Regions from separate parts of the Cedecea davisae genome, predicted to be linked through region 1. Evidence: predicted binding sites of a transcription regulator. Region 1 holds the regulator's gene; each other region holds the start of a gene.
What was found. The regulator PurR, encoded in region 1, represses purine synthesis genes. The targets are predictions, from matches to a motif close to CANGCAAACGTTTGCNTG.

Region 1 (3,277 bases):
CGGCGTCTTCGACCCACAGCATGCCGATACAGCCGACGGCAAACAGCCCCAGGCCAATCAGCAGAATAGGTTTACGCCCGAAGCGGTCTGACAGCGGGCCCCACATTAACTGCGCGAAGGCAAACCCGGCGAGGAACAGGCTCAGGCTGGCGCTGACCGCCGAGGCGTTAGTCCCCAGATCTTGCTGAATGGCGGCGAAGGCGGGCAGATACATGTCGGTGGCGAGGAAGCCAAGCACACTCAGCCCGGCAAGCCAGATAAGAAATCCCTTTGATGGTTGCATAGTTTTCTCTTGATTTTGATAGCAGGTTAACGGGGCAGGAGTCTACGGAGTGCAAAAGCGCTTGTGAAACGCTAATATTTGCGAGTTGCATTCAAAATTTTTGCAGGCAAAAAACATGTGGTCTGAATATTCTCTGGAGGTCGTTGACGCGGTGGCGCGCAACGGCAGTTTTAGCGGGGCGGCCCAGGAGCTGCATCGCGTGCCTTCTGCCATAAGCTATACGGTACGTCAGCTCGAAGAATGGCTGGCCGTGCCGCTGTTTGAACGTCGCCATCGCGATGTTGAGTTAACCGCCGCCGGAGCCTTTTTTCTTAAAGAAGGGCGTTCTGTTATCAAAAAAATGATGGCAACCCGCCAGCAGTGCCAGCAGATAGCCAACGGCTGGCGCGGGCATCTCTCCATCGCGGTGGACAATATCGTGAAGCCGGAGCGGACCCGCCAGCTGGTGCTGGATTTTTATCGTCACTTCCCGGATATCGAACTGCGGGTGTTTCAGGAAGTGTTCAACGGCGTGTGGGACGCGCTGGCGGACGAGCGGGTTGAGGCGGCTATAGGCGCAACTCAGGCCATTCCTGTAGGGGGGCGCTATGCGTTCCGGGATATGGGGGCGTTAAGCTGGCGTTGCGTGGTTTCCTCCGGGCATCCGCTTGCGCAACACGAAGGTGTTATTCCTGATGATGAGCTAAGGGCATGGCCGTCGCTGGTGCTGGAAGATACTTCACGTTCTCTGCCCAAGCGCATTACCTGGTTGCTGGATAACCAGCGCAGAGTCGTGGTGCCGGACTGGGCTTCGGGGGCGGACTGCCTGAGTGCGGGCCTGTGCATTGGCATGGTGCCCGCCCACATTGCTAAGCCATGGCTGGACGGCGGCGAGTGGCGGGAGCTGACGCTGGAAAATCCGTTCCCGGATGCGGCCTGTTGCCTGACCTGGCGGCAGGACGATGCCTCGCCGGCTTTAAGCTGGCTGCTGGACTACCTCGGGGACAGCGAGACGATGAATCAGGAATGGCTGCAGGAGCCGGGGCGGCAAAACCCGGCTCCGCTGAGCGTTTAGCGGCGGTAGTCGCGGAACGGACCGTCGGCAACCGAGCGGCGCTCGATCAGGCGCGGATGCACCTCAATAGTCTGCGACTCTTCGCGTTTGTTAACAATACGGTCGAGCAGCATATTAAAGGCGGTTTCACCCAGGCGCTCTTTCGGCTGGTGAATAGTGGTTAACGCCGGAGAGAAGTAGCGGGCGTTGCGCACGTTATCGTAGCCGATGATGGAGATATCCTGCGGCACGCGCAGTCCCATCTCATCCGCTGCGCAAATGGCGCCCATTGCCATAATATCGCCACCGCAGAATACCGCGGTAGGGCGATGAGGCTGGTTAAGCAACTGCTGCATGGCGCGGTAGCCGGACTCCGGCTCAAAGTCGCCCTGAACCACCCAGTTCTCCGGCACCTTGATATTGGCCTCTTCAAGCGCCTTGAGGAACCCGGCATGGCGACCGCCGCCGGTGTTGCGTTCCAGCTGGCCGGGAATAGCGCCGATGTCGCGATGGCCGCGCTCAATCAGATAGCGGCCAGCGAGATAGCCGCCGTGGAAGGCGTTATCGATGACCGAGTCGGTAAAGTCGGCGCGGGCTTCGCCCCAGTCCATGACCACCATCGGAATATGGCGGTACTCTTCCAAAGTGGAGAGCAGCGTTTCCGGGTACTCGGAGCACATCACCAGCAGCCCATCAACGCGTTTTTGCGCCATCATCGACAGGTAGGCGCGCTGCTTATCAAAGTTGTTGTGCGCATTACCGAGGATCAGGGTATAGCCTTTGGCGAAGCAGCTATTTTCAACCGACTCAATAATTTCGGCAAAATAGGGCGCTTCGCTGGAGGTTGCCAGCAGGCCAATAGATTTGGTGTGGTTGACCTTCAGGCTGCGGGCTACGGCGCTCGGAGAATAATGCAGCTCTTTGATGGCCGCCCAAACGGCGTTGCGCGTCTCTTCCGCAACAAAACGGGTCTTGTTGATGACATGTGACACAGTTGTAGTGGAAACGTTTGCGCGTTTCGCTACGTCCTTAATCGTTGCCATTAGATGTCACTCCAGACCATATCGTAAACTCCTGATAACTCATGTGTTAAACGTTTGCCTTCGCTAACTCCTGGGGCAACACGTTGGTTGCAGGCCTGTCGGGAATGCGACATACAGCGGGAGGAGGGCGTTGCCGGGCGATACGCGGTAAATTAGCGAAGGATTTTGGCTTATCCCGGAGCAAAGTGGAAGAGGGAAAACCGAGATCTGTGCAAATCCAGCAGGATTTTTATCGCCAATTGTGGGAAAATCACCCCACTTACACTTTGTAGGGAAATAAAGGAGCTTACGATGAGTACCGATCTGAAGTTTTCCGTGGTGACCACGGTTGTCGTACTGAGCTTGATTGTTGCCGGTGCGCTAACCGCCGTACTGCACTGATTTAATAAGGGCCGCTCAATGCGGCCCTTAACATTTCTGGCAAACAGAGAAACGTCTTGCTCTCTGGTTATCAGGCGGCGAGGTTTTTCGCCACGAAGCTCCAGTTTACCAGCGCCCAGAAATGCTCAAGGTACACCGGGCGAGCGTTACGGTAATCGATATAGTAGGCGTGTTCCCAGACATCCACGGTCAGCAGCGGCGTGGCGTCGGTCGTCAGCGGCGTTCCGGCATTCGCGGTAGAAACAATAGCCAGGCCGCCATCGCTATTTTTCACAAGCCAGGTCCAGCCCGAACCAAAGTTTTTAATTGCCGCTTCACTAAACTGCTTTTTAAACGCCTCAAAGCTGCCAAACGCCTGGTTAATTTTAGCCAGAAGCTCACCCGTTGGCTCTCCGCCAGCGTTCGGTGCCAGGCAGTGCCAGTAGAAGGTATGGTTCCAGACCTGAGCCGCGTTATTGAAAATTCCACCTTCTGAACTTTTCACTATCTGTTCTAACGTTTTCCCTTCAAACGGGCTGCCTTTTACCAGGTTGTTCA
Region 2 (3,277 bases), 1.7 Mb from region 1:
CCTGAGCGTCAGTCTTTGTCCAGGGGGCCGCCTTCGCCACCGGTATTCCTCCAGATCTCTACGCATTTCACCGCTACACCTGGAATTCTACCCCCCTCTACAAGACTCAAGCTTGCCAGTTTCGAATGCAGTTCCCAGGTTGAGCCCGGGGATTTCACATCCGACTTAACAAACCGCCTGCGTGCGCTTTACGCCCAGTAATTCCGATTAACGCTTGCACCCTCCGTATTACCGCGGCTGCTGGCACGGAGTTAGCCGGTGCTTCTTCTGCGAGTAACGTCAATCACTAAGGTTATTAACCTTAATGCCTTCCTCCTCGCTGAAAGTGCTTTACAACCCGAAGGCCTTCTTCACACACGCGGCATGGCTGCATCAGGCTTGCGCCCATTGTGCAATATTCCCCACTGCTGCCTCCCGTAGGAGTCTGGACCGTGTCTCAGTTCCAGTGTGGCTGGTCATCCTCTCAGACCAGCTAGGGATCGTCGCCTAGGTGAGCCATTACCCCACCTACTAGCTAATCCCATCTGGGTTCATCCGATGGCAAGAGGCCCGAAGGTCCCCCTCTTTGGTCTTGCGACGTTATGCGGTATTAGCTACCGTTTCCAGTAGTTATCCCCCTCCATCAGGCAGATCCCCAGACATTACTCACCCGTCCGCCGCTCGTCAGCGGAGTAGCAAGCTACTCCCTGTTACCGCTCGACTTGCATGTGTTAGGCCTGCCGCCAGCGTTCAATCTGAGCCATGATCAAACTCTTCAATTTAAAAGTGTTTGATGCTCAAAGAATTAAAACTGTTTATAAAATCAGTAGTCACTCTTCAAGACTTGATATTTTTTTGCATCCGAAGATGCTTGAGATATCAATCCTGCGAGTGCCCACACAGATTGTCTGATAAATTGTTAAAGAGCAGTGAGTTACGCGCTTTCGCTTGCTAACTCGAGGTGGCGTATATTACGCTTTCCTCTTTCAGAGTCAACCCTTAATTTCAGGATTTTTAACTCTCATCGCCGCCGTTACTCTGTGATGTTGTTCACATGTTCCGTGTCGATGGAGGCGCATTATAGGGAGTTCTCCCGGCGCTGCAACACTAAAATGACAGAAAAATGACTGACTGCTGCATTCCACAGCAAAACCCCGCCTTATACCCTTTTGCACACAGACTTATCCACAATCCGGATTTGAACTGAAAATTCGCGAGCGCGACGCAAACGTTTTCGCTACAATGCACCGCGATAAAAAGGACACCCCCGTTGGGGGCGTTAGCTGAGTTTTCGTCTCTTCTTATACATAAATTCCCTTTCCTGCACCGCCAGAGCGAAGGTGAAGACTAAAATTCAGCTAACGCTCTTCTATATGCGAACCAAAGCCAAGGGATAAAACCATGCAACAACGTCGTCCTGTACGCCGCGCTCTGCTCAGTGTTTCTGATAAAGCCGGTATCGTCGAATTCGCTCAGGCACTCTCCCAGCGCGGAGTAGAGCTGCTGTCCACCGGCGGCACCGCTCGCCTGCTGGCCGAAGCAAACCTGCCGGTTACCGAAGTCTCTGACTACACCGGTTTCCCGGAGATGATGGACGGACGCGTCAAGACGCTACACCCAAAAGTTCATGGCGGTATTCTTGGCCGTCGCGGACAGGATGATGCAATCATGGCGGAACACGCCATCGCGCCTATCGACATGGTTGTTGTTAACCTTTATCCGTTTGCCCAGACCGTTGCTCGCGAAGGCTGCTCTCTGGAAGACGCGGTTGAGAATATCGATATCGGCGGCCCGACCATGGTGCGCTCCGCCGCCAAGAACCATAAAGATGTCGCGATCGTTGTGAAGAGCAGCGACTACCAGACGATCGTAGCCGAGCTGGATGCTAATGAAGGATCCCTGACGCTCGAAACCCGATTCGATCTGGCAATTAAAGCTTTCGAACATACCGCGGCTTACGACAGCATGATTGCCAACTACTTTGGCAGCCTGGTTCCTGCTTATCACGGTGAGAGCAAAGAACCTGCCGGTCGCTTCCCGCGCACGCTGAATCTCAACTTCATTAAGAAGCAGGATATGCGCTACGGTGAAAACAGCCACCAGCAGGCCGCCTTCTATATAGAAGAAGAAATTAAAGAAGCGTCCGTCGCGACCGCCACCCAGGTTCAGGGCAAAGCGCTCTCCTATAACAACATCGCCGATACCGATGCCGCGCTGGAATGCGTGAAAGAATTCGACGAGCCGGCCTGCGTTATCGTCAAACACGCTAACCCATGCGGCGTTGCCGTCAGCGGCTCTATCCTTAATGCGTACAACCAGGCTTATAAAACCGACCCAACCTCCGCATTCGGCGGCATCATCGCCTTCAACCGCGAACTGGATGCTGAAACTGCACAAGCCATCATTTCTCGCCAGTTCGTGGAAGTGATCATCGCGCCATCCGCCAGTGAAGAAGCATTGAAGATTACCGCGGCCAAACAGAATGTGCGTGTACTGGTTTGCGGCCAGTGGCAGCAGCGCACTTCAGGCCTCGACTTCAAACGCGTAAATGGCGGCCTGCTGGTACAAGATCGCGATCTGGGGATGGTTACCGCGGCCGATCTGCGTGTAGTGAGCAAACGCCAGCCGACGGAGCAAGAGCTGCGCGATGCGCTGTTCTGCTGGAAGGTAGCGAAGTTCGTGAAATCCAACGCCATTGTTTATGCCCGTGACAATATGACCATCGGAATAGGGGCGGGCCAGATGAGCCGCGTTTACTCTGCCAAAATTGCCGGGATTAAAGCAGCCGACGAAGGTCTGGAAGTGAAAGGCTCAGCCATGGCTTCCGACGCCTTCTTCCCGTTCCGCGACGGTATTGATGCCGCAGCGGCCGTTGGCATTAGCTGCGTTATCCAGCCGGGTGGCTCAATCCGTGATGATGAAGTGATCGCCGCCGCCGACGAGCACGGGATCGCGATGATCTTCACCGATATGCGCCATTTCCGCCATTAATCCCCGGAGCGTTTATAGATGAAAGTTTTAATTATTGGTAACGGCGGGCGCGAACATGCGCTGGCCTGGAAAGCCGCCCAGTCTCCTTTAGTTCGCACGGTATTTGTTGCTCCGGGCAACGCCGGTACGGCACTGGAGCCAGCGCTGCAAAACGTGGCTATTAGCGCCACGGATATTCCGGCTCTGCTGAGCTTTGCGCAGAACGAAAAAATTGACCTGACAATTGTCGGCCCGGAAGCCCCGCTGGTGATTGGCGTGGTGGATGCGTTCCGCGCCGCTGGCCTGAAGATCTTCGGGCCAACCGAAG
Region 3 (3,277 bases), 2.2 Mb from region 1:
ATCTGAGGCGGTTCGGCAAGCTGGATATCCTGCGGAACGATGCTGGCGATGAGCTCGTTGAGCGTCTGCGCGCCTACGGTGTCCAGCATCTCTTGCTGCTGCTGTGCGTTCGGGCCAATGTGGCGGTCGATAAACGCTTCGTGATTCTCTAGCTGACGTAAAGACTGGGTCATGAGCGGTGATTCCTGAAGTGTTTTCCCCTCTCCCCGAAGGAAGAGGGGTTAAAAATTACTCGTCTTCTAACAGCGCTTCGTAAGCAGAAGCGTCCAGCAGCGCGGCAACCTGCGCTTCGTCACTGGCTTTGATTTTGAAAATCCAGCCCGCGCCGTAAGGCTCGCTGTTCACCTGCTCCGGGTTGTCGCTCAGTGCGTCGTTAACCGCAACGATTTCGCCACTGATTGGAGCATAAATGTCGGAGGCGGCTTTAACAGACTCGGCAACCGCGCAGTCGTCTCCTGCGGAAACGGTAGCGCCCACTTCAGGCAGGTCGATGAAGACCATGTCACCCAGCAGGCCCTGCGCATGTTCGGTGATGCCCACGGTGTAGCTACCGTCGGCTTCTTTACGCAGCCATTCGTGCTCTTTGCTGTATTTCAGTTCGTTCGGCACATTGCTCATTGTTCTCTCCTGATACCTGATTTTAAAATTTAAAGCGCAACCGGCTTACCGGCGCGAACAAAAATAGGTTTAGTGACTTTGACCGGCATTTCGCGGTTACGGATTTGAACCACCGCCGTTTCGCCAATACCTGCCGGGACGCGGGCAAGCGCAATGCTGTAGCCAAGCGTCGGCGAGAAGGTTCCGCTGGTGATAAAACCTTCACGGGCGTTGCCCTGAGCGTCGGTAAAGCGTACCGGCAGCTCGTTACGCAATACGCCTTTTTCGGTCATGATTAAACCGACCAGCTGCTCGGTGCCGTTTGCCTTCTGGGCTTCCAGCGCCTCGCGCCCGATAAAATCACGATCTTCCGGCTGCCAGGCAATCGTCCAGCCCATGTTGGCGGCCAGCGGAGAAACGCCTTCATCCATTTCCTGGCCGTAAAGATTCATGCCCGCCTCAAGACGCAGCGTGTCGCGCGCGCCCAGGCCGCAAGGCTTAACACCCGCTTCTACCAGGTGCGCCCAGAACTCGGCTGCTTTTTCATTTGGCAGCGCGATTTCGTAACCCGCTTCGCCGGTGTAACCGGTGGTGGCGATAAACAAGTCGCCGGACTGCACGCCAAAGAACGGCTTCATGCCTTCCACGGCTTTACGCTGCTCTTCGCTCAACAGCGTAGCGGCTTTTGCCTTAGCATTTGGCCCCTGCACGGCAATCAGCGAGAGGTCGTCGCGCACGGTAACGGACACGCCAAACGGTTCCGCGTGCTGGTTAATCCAGGCGAGATCTTTTTCGCGGGTTGCAGAGTTCACCACCAGGCGGAAATAGTCTTCGGTCAGGAAGTAGATAATCAGGTCATCAATAACGCCGCCGGAAGCGTTAAGCATTGCGGTGTAGAGTGCTTTGCCCGGCTGGGTCAGCTTGGCTACGTCGTTGGCGACTAAATAACGCAGGAATTCACGGGTGCGGCTGCCGCGAAGATCGACAATGGTCATGTGGGAAACGTCGAACATACCGGCGTCGGTGCGCACGGCGTGGTGTTCATCAATTTGCGAGCCGTAGTGCAGCGGCATCATCCAACCGTGGAAATCAACCATGCGCGCGCCGCACAGCGTATGCTGTTCAAATAAGGGGGTCTGTTGAGTCATCTTTTCCTCTTTAACCATCTGGTTGCAAAGCGGATTTGGCTTTGCCAACCGTCAGACGAAACCCGGCACCGCCACCGTTCCCCGATAGCGACGCAAACGTTACCTTTGCCCTGAACTTACCACCGAACGGAGGCGTAAACCATAAGCGAAAAGCGGTCATTGCATTAGCTTATGACCAAAATGGAAGAGGAAGTGTGCAGAGTTATTCACTGTAAAAATGCGATAAGCTCCACATTAACAGCAGGTATTTGAGGCGGAATTTAGCACTGGCTAACATTTACGACCATTTCAGAAACAAAATCACTACATCTCTAAAATCGTAAGATTAGAAAATGTAATCCGAGATTTGCCCTGAGATTAGAATATTTCAAACGAGGGGAAATGCTCCCTCCCCGGTCATCGGGAAGGGAAATGTGACGAGGTTATCACTTAGAGATTCAACGTAGCCAGGAAGGCAAATCTTGCAGCCCCATCGCTTGACGGATCAGCTGCGGTTTTACACCCGGCAGCGTATCGGCGAGCTTGAGGCCAATATCACGCAGCAGCTTTTTCGCCGGGTTGTTTCCGGCAAACAGATCCCGGAACCCCTGCATGCTGGCGAGCATTACAGCCGCGCTATGCTTGCGGCTGCGCTCATAGCGGCGCAGATACAGGTGCTGCCCAAAGTCTTTCCCTTCTCGGTGCAGGCGGCGAATTTCGGCAATCAGCTCTGCTGCATCCATAAAGCCGAGGTTTACCCCCTGCCCGGCCAGCGGATGAATGGTATGCGCCGCGTCGCCAACCAGCGCGAGGCGATGCCCGGCAAAGCTGCGAGCGTAGCGGCCCGTCAGCGGGAAGACCTGACGCTCGCTTTCGACGCTGCAAAGGCCGAGGCGCATATTGAAGGCGACGGAGAGCGCCTGATTAAACTCGTCATCCGTTGCCTGCTGCATGCGTTGGGCTTCCTGCGGCGACAGCGACCAGACAATTGAGCACAGGTGCGGGTCGGACAACGGCAAAAATGCCAGGATGCCGTCGCCGTGGAACACCTGCCGCGCCACGGCCTGATGCGGCTCATGGGTGCGAATAGTGGCGACCAGCGCATGGTGGCGATAGTCCCAGAAAGTCAGCGGAATATCGGCCTTATTGCGCAGCCAGGAGTTAGCACCGTCAGCGCCGACGACCAGCCTTGCGGTAAGCATTGCGCCGTCTTTCAGGGTCAGGAACGCTTCGTTTTCGCCCCATGCGACCTGCTGAATGTCTGCCGGAGACATCAGCGTAACGTCCGAGCACTGCTCGGCGCGCTGCCAAAGCGCATGGTGAATAACCGAATTCTCGATGATGTGGCCAAGATGGCTGAAGCCAAAGCTTTTATCGTCGAAGGCAATTTGCCCGAAGCTGTCCCGGTCCCAGACTTCCATCCCGTGATAGCAGCTGGCCCGCTCGAGGATCTTCGGCCAGGCACCCAGATGAGCAAGAAGTTTTTCACTGGCCGCATTAATCGCCGACACCCGCAGCGCAGGAGCGGCATCGGGCGCAGGCGGCTGCGGAAG

Region 2: the regulator PurR is predicted to act here: its motif matches at 1,201-1,218, upstream of purH (bifunctional phosphoribosylaminoimidazolecarboxamide formyltransferase/IMP cyclohydrolase).
Region 3: the regulator PurR is predicted to act here: its motif matches at 1,835-1,852, upstream of gcvT (glycine cleavage system aminomethyltransferase GcvT).

What each region holds. Positions count from the first base shown of each region.
Region 1 covers NZ_CP172054.1:2,811,849-2,815,125, reverse strand. The annotation lists gene punC (purine nucleoside transporter PunC) at 1-283, opposite strand, end outside; gene punR (DNA-binding transcriptional activator PunR) at 399-1,337, shown strand; gene purR (HTH-type transcriptional repressor PurR) at 1,334-2,359, opposite strand; gene ACG1VR_RS13435 (YnhF family membrane protein) at 2,651-2,740, shown strand; gene sodB (superoxide dismutase [Fe]) at 2,811-3,277, opposite strand, start outside.
Region 2 covers NZ_CP172054.1:4,540,321-4,543,597, forward strand. The annotation lists rRNA gene ACG1VR_RS21685 (16S ribosomal RNA) at 1-761, opposite strand, end outside; gene purH (bifunctional phosphoribosylaminoimidazolecarboxamide formyltransferase/IMP cyclohydrolase) at 1,381-2,970, shown strand; gene purD (phosphoribosylamine--glycine ligase) at 2,989-3,277, shown strand, end outside.
Region 3 covers NZ_CP172054.1:608,478-611,754, reverse strand. The annotation lists gene gcvP (aminomethyl-transferring glycine dehydrogenase) at 1-173, opposite strand, end outside; gene gcvH (glycine cleavage system protein GcvH) at 229-618, opposite strand; gene gcvT (glycine cleavage system aminomethyltransferase GcvT) at 648-1,745, opposite strand; gene ubiI (FAD-dependent 2-octaprenylphenol hydroxylase) at 2,183-3,277, opposite strand, start outside.